DNA from 3 places in the Stenotrophomonas sp. 24(2023) genome. Region 2 is predicted to be linked to each of the others. Evidence: predicted binding sites of a transcription regulator. Region 2 holds the regulator's gene; each other region holds the start of a gene.
What was found. The regulator HrcA, encoded in region 2, represses chaperone genes, less so after heat shock. The targets are predictions, from matches to a motif close to TTNGCACTCNNNNNNNNNGAGTGCNAA.
Positions count from the first base shown of each region.

Region 1: rpoH (RNA polymerase sigma factor RpoH) is a predicted target of HrcA. The motif match lies at 963-989, and genes of this name have one in related genera.
Region 3: Q9R17_RS06175 (co-chaperone GroES) is a predicted target of HrcA. The motif match lies at 836-862, and genes of this name have one in related genera.

Region 1 is NZ_CP133160.1:1,431,979-1,434,244, forward strand. It holds gene rpoH (RNA polymerase sigma factor RpoH) at 77-952, opposite strand; gene ung (uracil-DNA glycosylase) at 1,205-1,942, opposite strand; gene Q9R17_RS06355 (response regulator) at 1,939-2,266, opposite strand, start outside.
Region 2 is NZ_CP133160.1:3,675,655-3,677,920, reverse strand. It holds gene grpE (nucleotide exchange factor GrpE) at 1-264, opposite strand, end outside; gene hrcA (heat-inducible transcriptional repressor HrcA) at 328-1,392, opposite strand; gene recN (DNA repair protein RecN) at 1,507-2,266, shown strand, end outside.
Region 3 is NZ_CP133160.1:1,396,700-1,398,965, forward strand. It holds gene groL (chaperonin GroEL) at 1-418, opposite strand, end outside; gene Q9R17_RS06175 (co-chaperone GroES) at 502-789, opposite strand; gene Q9R17_RS06180 (endonuclease) at 1,058-2,266, shown strand, end outside.

The sequences.
Region 1 (2,266 bases), 2.2 Mb from region 2:
GCGTGGATGGGCACACGCGGAAAAGAAAAGGCCCGGCAATGCCGGGCCTTTTCAGTACGTCAACGCATCACCGCGCTTACGCGTTGAACAGCGCCTTCATCTTCTTCAGCGCGTTCGCTTCGACCTGGCGGATGCGCTCGGCCGACACGCCGTATTCGTCGGCCAGTTCCTGCAGCGTCACCTTGCTGTCCGCATCCAGCCAGCGGCGACGGATGATGTCGCGCGAGCGCGCATCCAGTTCGGCCAGGCCTTCGCGCAGCAGCTGCAGCTGGTTGTCTTCGCTGTCGGCACGCTCATAGGCCATCGACGGGTCTTCGTCATTGGCCACCAGGAACGCTGCCGGCGACGGCGGCGCGTGTTCGTTGTCTTCGTCGGTCGGCGCATCGAAACCGATATCGCGACCGGACAGGCGCGATTCCATTTCCATGACCTCGCGCTCGGACACGTTCAGATCCTTGGCCACCGCGCTGACTTCGGCCGCGTTCATCCAGCCCAGGCGCGTCTTCGACTTGCGCAGGTTGAAGAACAGCTTGCGCTGCGCCTTGGTGGTGGCGACCTTGACGATGCGCCAGTTCTTCAGGATGAACTCGTGCATCTCGGCACGGATCCAGTGCACGGCGAAGGAGACCAGGCGCACGCCCATGTCCGGGTCGAAGCGCTTGACCGCCTTCATCAGGCCGATGTTGCCTTCCTGGATCAGGTCGCCCAGCGCAAGACCGTAGCCGTTGTAGCCGCGGGCCACGTGCACCACGAAGCGCAGGTGCGAATGCACCAGCTCGCGGGCGGCGTCCAGATCGTTGCCGTCGCGGAAGCGACGGGCCAGGTCCTGTTCGTCATCGACCGACAGCACCGGGATCTGGTGCACGGCACCGATGTAGGCGTCCAGCGAACCGAGCGCACTGGGAATCGGGAGATTGTTTGCCACAAGGGCAGTAGAGGTGTTCTGGCTCATGGGGCTCATCTTAGCAGTCCGGTTCTTGGACTGCTAAAGGGGGAAAAAGTTCCAGCGTTCCGCTGATGAAACACTGGCGCCGACCACCCCGCTACCGTAGCGCGAATTGATGACAGTGGCGAGCCAGCTTCCCGGGATTCACAATCCCTTGCAATTCAAGCCATTGGCCCTGAAACCGTGCCCCTGCGGGCCCATCGGCACCTGAATGGCCCGCGCCGGGGGCCTGCACGAGGCCCCCAGGTTGCCCGGGGTTCAGCCCGGACGGGCCAGATCGGCCTCCAGGGCCGAACGCGACGGCAGCGACCAGTCGATCGGCGCCTGCCCGCGCTGCTGCAGGTAGTCGTTGGCCATCGAGAAATGGCGGCAACCCAGGAAGCCGCGGTGCGCCGACAGCGGCGAGGGGTGCGGCGCCTTCAGCACGCGGTGGCGGCGGGTATCGATCACCTTGCCCTTCTGCTGGGCATAGCTGCCCCACAACAGGAACACCAGGCCCTCGCGCTCGCGGTTGAGCACATCCACGACGTGGTCGGTGAAACCTTCCCAGCCCCGCCCCTGGTGGGCACCGGCGGAACTTTCCTCCACGGTCAGCACGGCATTGAGCAGCAGCACGCCCTGCCGCGCCCACGGCAGCAAGCAGCCATGGTCCGGCCGGGCGATGCCCAGGTCGGCCTCGATCTCCTTGTAGATGTTCAGCAGCGACGGCGGCACCGGCACGCCCGGCATCACCGAGAAACTCAGGCCGTGGGCCTGGCCGCGGCCGTGGTAGGGGTCCTGGCCCAGCACCACCACCTTGACCTGCTCGAACGGGGTCGCATCGAAGGCCGCGAAGATCTGCGGCCCGGGCGGAAACACGGCCGCACCGGCCGCCTTGCGTTCGCGCAGGAAACGGGACAGTTCGCGCATCTGCGGCTGCAGCAGCCAGTCGCCGACGCGGTCCTTCCAGCTGGGTTCAAGCTGGATGGAAGGAGGTGTTGCCGGTTGTTCGTTCATCGCACCAGGGGTCTATCGTTCAAGCGGGCCAGGCGCAGCTGGAAAAGCACCTTGGTCACCAGCAGCCGTTCTTCGATCGGCTTGAGCACCAGGTCGTTGGCGCCGGCCTGCAGCAGGCCGGTCTGGTTGTGCGGGTTGCCATCACCGGTCATCACCAGCACCGGCAGGCGGCGCTTGCCGTAGCCGAAGTCCACGCGCACGCGCTGCACCACGTCGCGGCCACTCAGTTCGCCCTTCAGGGTGACGTCGGTCAGCACCAGGTCGATGCGGTGCCGGCTGCGCCCCAGCGATTCGGCGGTGAGCAGGGTGAAGGCTTCCTCGGCA
Region 2 (2,266 bases):
GGCAGCCTTCAGGCCGGCATCCAGGCTGTCGAACACCGGCAGCAGTTCGCCCAGCAGCTTCTCGTTGGCGAACTTGCGGGCCTGATCGATGTCACGGGCCACGCGCTTGCGCTGGTTCTCCAGGTCGGCACGTTCGCGCAGGGCGTCGGCCCTGACCTGCTCGACCTCGGCGCGCAGGCGCTCCAGTTCGTCGTTGACGCCGTGGGCGGCGGCTGCATCGGCCGCGCTCTGCTGGGATTCGATATCTGGATGTTCTTGGTTCATGTCTGGGTCCCTGGCGGTCACTCCCCGCCTCCATCCCCCCTAGTGTGGGCGGGATGCTGCGTTTCAAGCGTCGGTGGCCCCCGAACCCCGTCCGGACGGCGAAAAGGCCGCGCCCAGGGCCTCGGCCGTGGCCTGTACCAGCGGAATCATGCGGTCATAGGCCATCCGCTTGGGGCCGATCACCCCCAGCACGCCCAGCACCTGGCCGTTGGCCGTATACGGGGCGGTGACCAGCGAGACCCCCTGCAACGGCACCACCCCGGTCTCCTCACCGATGAAGATGCGCACGCCCGGGGCCTGGATGGTCCGCTCCAGCAGCTGCAGGATCTCGCGCTTGCTGGAAAACAGTTCGAACAGCTCGCGCAGGCGCTCCAGGTCGGACAGGTCCTGTACGCCCATCAGGCGGGTCTGGCCCGCCACCAGCATGTCGTCAGCCGGCGGCTGCAGGGCCTGCTCGGCCAGCTCGATGCTGTGCGAGAGCAGCTGCTCCAGCTCCGACTGCGCATCGCGCAGCTCCAGCAGCAGGCGGGTGCGGATCTCGGCCACCGGCAGGCCGGCGAAGTGCGCATTGAGGTAGTTGGCCACCCGTTCCAGTTCGCCCGGGTCGAAACCACGCCGGGTCTCGATCACCCGGTTCTGCACTTCGTTGTCGGCAAACACCAGGATGGCCAGCACCCGGCGCCCGTCCAGCGCCACGAAATCGATCTGGCGGAAGGCGAACTGCTCGCGCCGCGGCGCACTGACCACGCCGACGAAATGACTCATCGCCGACAGCAGTTCCGAGGCGCTGCCCAGCAGGGCCTGGGTACTGCCGCCGCCGGCCAGCTCCTGCCGCAACCGGGCCAGTTCCCCCTCGCCCGGCGGCTGCATCTGCAGCAGGCTGTCCACGAACATGCGGTAGCCATGGGCGGTCGGTACCCGGCCGGCGGAGGTGTGCGGCGAGGCCAGCAGGCCCAGGTCTTCCAGGTCCCCCAGGATGTTGCGGATGGTCGCCGGGCTGACATCCAGCCCTGCCACCCGGGCCAGCGTCTGCGACCCGACCGGCTCACCATCCTGGATGTAGCGGGCGATCAGCGTACGCAGCAGGTGGCGCGCGCGCGGCGCCAGGGGGTCGGAAGAACCGTGCATGGAATCAGCCTGTGAGACACAGGCACTAGATAATGGCCTGACCCGACCTTGGCAAGTCATTGGAGCCGCCGCCCGCGCATGCTAGCGTTGCGCGGCTTGCCAGACCCACTCCCCATGCTCAGACATCTTTCCATCAAGGATTTCGCCGTCGTCCGCGCCACCGAACTGGAATTCGGCCCCGGCATGACCGTTGTTTCCGGTGAAACCGGTGCCGGCAAGTCGCTGATGGTCGACGCGCTGGGCTTCCTGTCCGGCCTGCGCGCCGACAGTGGCGTGGTCCGCCATGGCGCGGCCCGCGCCGAGCTGTCGGCCGAATTCGCGCTCGACGCCCTGGAGGGCGCCCGTCGCTGGCTGGCCGACAACGAACTGGATGACGACAACCAGTGCCAGCTGCGCCGGGTGATCCGTGCCGACGGTGGCTCACGGGCCTGGATCAACGGCCGCCCCGTCACCCTGACCCAGCTCGGGGAACTGGCCGCGTTCCTGGTCGAGATCCATGGCCAGCACGAACAGCAGGCGCTGCTGTCGCGCCCGTCGCAGATGGGCCTGCTCGACGCCTACGCCGGCAACGCCGCCGAACGCCGCCGGGTACGCCAGGCGGCGGCCGTCTGGCAGGCGCTGGTGGACGAAGCCGAGGCCCTGTCGCAGCAGGGCGATGTCAGCGACCGCATCGGCTTCCTGGAACACCAGCTGCGCGAACTGGAACGCGAAGACCTGGAGCCCGACGCGATCGCCGCGCTCGGCGCCAGCCACCGCCGCCAGGCCCATGCCAGCGCCCTGCTGGCGGCCTGCGAAGGGGCCAGCGGCCAGCTCAACGGCGATGACGGCATTTCCGCACTGGGCCTGCTGCAGCAGGTCCGCCACGACCTGTCGC
Region 3 (2,266 bases), 2.2 Mb from region 2:
CGGCGGTCGGCTTGGAGATGTTCTTCAGCTCGGTGACGGCGGCCACGACGGCCTTGTCGATACCGCGCTTGAGGTCCATCGGGTTCATGCCGGCGGCCACGGCCTTGGCGCCTTCGCGGATCAGGGCCTGGGCCAGCACGGTGGCGGTGGTGGTGCCGTCGCCGGCGTCGTCGTTGGTGCGCGAAGCGACTTCCTTCACCATCTGCGCGCCCATGTTCTCGAACTTGTCAGCCAGTTCGATTTCCTTGGCGACGGAGACGCCGTCCTTGGTGATGGTCGGGGCGCCGAAGCTCTTTTCCAGCACGACGTTGCGGCCCTTCGGGCCCAGGGTGGCCTTGACGGCATTGGCGAGAACGTTGACGCCGCGCACCATGCGCGAACGGGCGTCTTCACCGAAACGAATATCCTTGGCAGCCATTGCGATTACCTCATTGGTAGCGCCGGGCCATGCCCGGCGGCTGGGTGTTTGGAATCAGGGGATGGAACAGGTCGCGCCGGGGCTCAGCCGATGACGGCGAGCACGTCGTCTTCGCGCAGGACCTTGTACTCGACGCCTTCGCTCTTGTACGAGCTGCCGGCGTACTGGCCGTAGATGACCTTGTCGCCGACCTTCAGCGACGGCGCACGCACGCTGCCGTTGTCCAGCGGCTTGCCCGGGCCGACGGCCACGACTTCACCCTTGGTGGACTTTTCCTTGGCCGAATCCGGAATGACGATGCCACCGGCGGAGATTTCGTCGGCTTCGATCGGCTTGACCACGACGCGGTCGTGCAGCGGCTTGATGCTCATGTGAGACCTCTTAAGTTGTTGATTGGTCTGAAAAAGTCCGGCGATTTTAGCACTCCCCCCAGGGGACTGCCAGAACCGCACGTGAAGAAACCCGATGACTCGGGACGAAGCAGAGATGGAGACCACCCCGGACCTTTCAAGGGGCGCCTGCCGAAAATTTTTGGGTGACCCACGTCGCGGATCGGGCACGCGCTACCGGTCACTCGATAGCCCTGTCACATGGTTTGGGTAGATTCGGCCGGGAAACATCAATCACAAGGAGTGTTCGATGCGACCGCAGTCCCCGATTGCCCTGGCCTGCCTGCTGGCCCTGGCCGCCAGCCCGGCCCGGGCCGATGTCTTCATCAACGAGCTGCATTACGACGACAGCACGCCCGCCGGCGACGTCGGCGAGGCCATCGAGGTCGTCGCCACCGCCGGCGAGGACCTGACCGGCTACCGCCTGTACCTGTACAACGGCAGCACGCCGTCGGCCGCAACCGTCTATGCCAACACCGCGGTGCCGGCCGGCACCGCCGCCGGCTGCGGCAGCGCCACCCTGGCCGTGGTCACCTACCCGACCAACGGCATCCAGAACGGCCCCAACGACGGCATCGCCCTGGTCGATGCCAGCGGCAAGGTCGTGCAGTTCCTGAGCTATGAAGGCGGCATCACCGCGGCCAACGGCCCGGCGGCGGGCATGACCAGCCAGAACATCCCGGTGGCCGAGACCAACAGCACCGCCCCGGGCACCTCGCTGCAGCTGACCGGCAGCGGCAGCCAGTACGCCCACTTCACCTGGGCCGAATCGGCCGCGCAGACCTTCGGCAGCTGCAACCACGGCCAGGCCTTCAACGGCGGCGGCGGCACCCCGGGCCCGAACACGCCGCCCTCGGTGTCCACCACCACCCCGGCGCAGGGCAGCAGCACCTTCCCGGCCGCCGGCGACCTGGAAGTGGTGTTCAGCGAAACGGTGAACCTGGCCAGCGGCGCGTTCGCGCTGAGCTGCGGCCAGTCCGGGGCCATCGCCCTGAGCCACCCGGCCAGCGGCCGCACGGTCAAGCTGTCCACCAACACGGCACTGGTGGCCGGCGAGGCCTGCCGCTTCGACATCCGCGCCGCGCGCATCACCGATGCCGACGGCGCCCATCCGGCGGCCGATTCGCGCATCGCCTTCACCGTGGCCAGCAGCACCGGCAACCCGGACCCGGGTACCCCCGGCGGCCCGGCCGGCTACTACGCGCGGGTGAATACCTCCAGCCCCAGCCAGCTGCGCTGCTCGCTGCACGCCACCATCAAGGGCCACACGGTGTACCCGTACAGCGGCTCGGGCACCAGCACCTGGACCATCCTGGAAATCGCCGATGAGGACCCGAACAACCCGAACCGGATCCTGGATGCCTACCGCAACCGCAGCTATGCCAAGGTCACCGACCGCGCCGGCAGTGGCGGCGGCCTGAAGTACAACCGCGAGCACACCTGGCCCAACTCGCTGGGC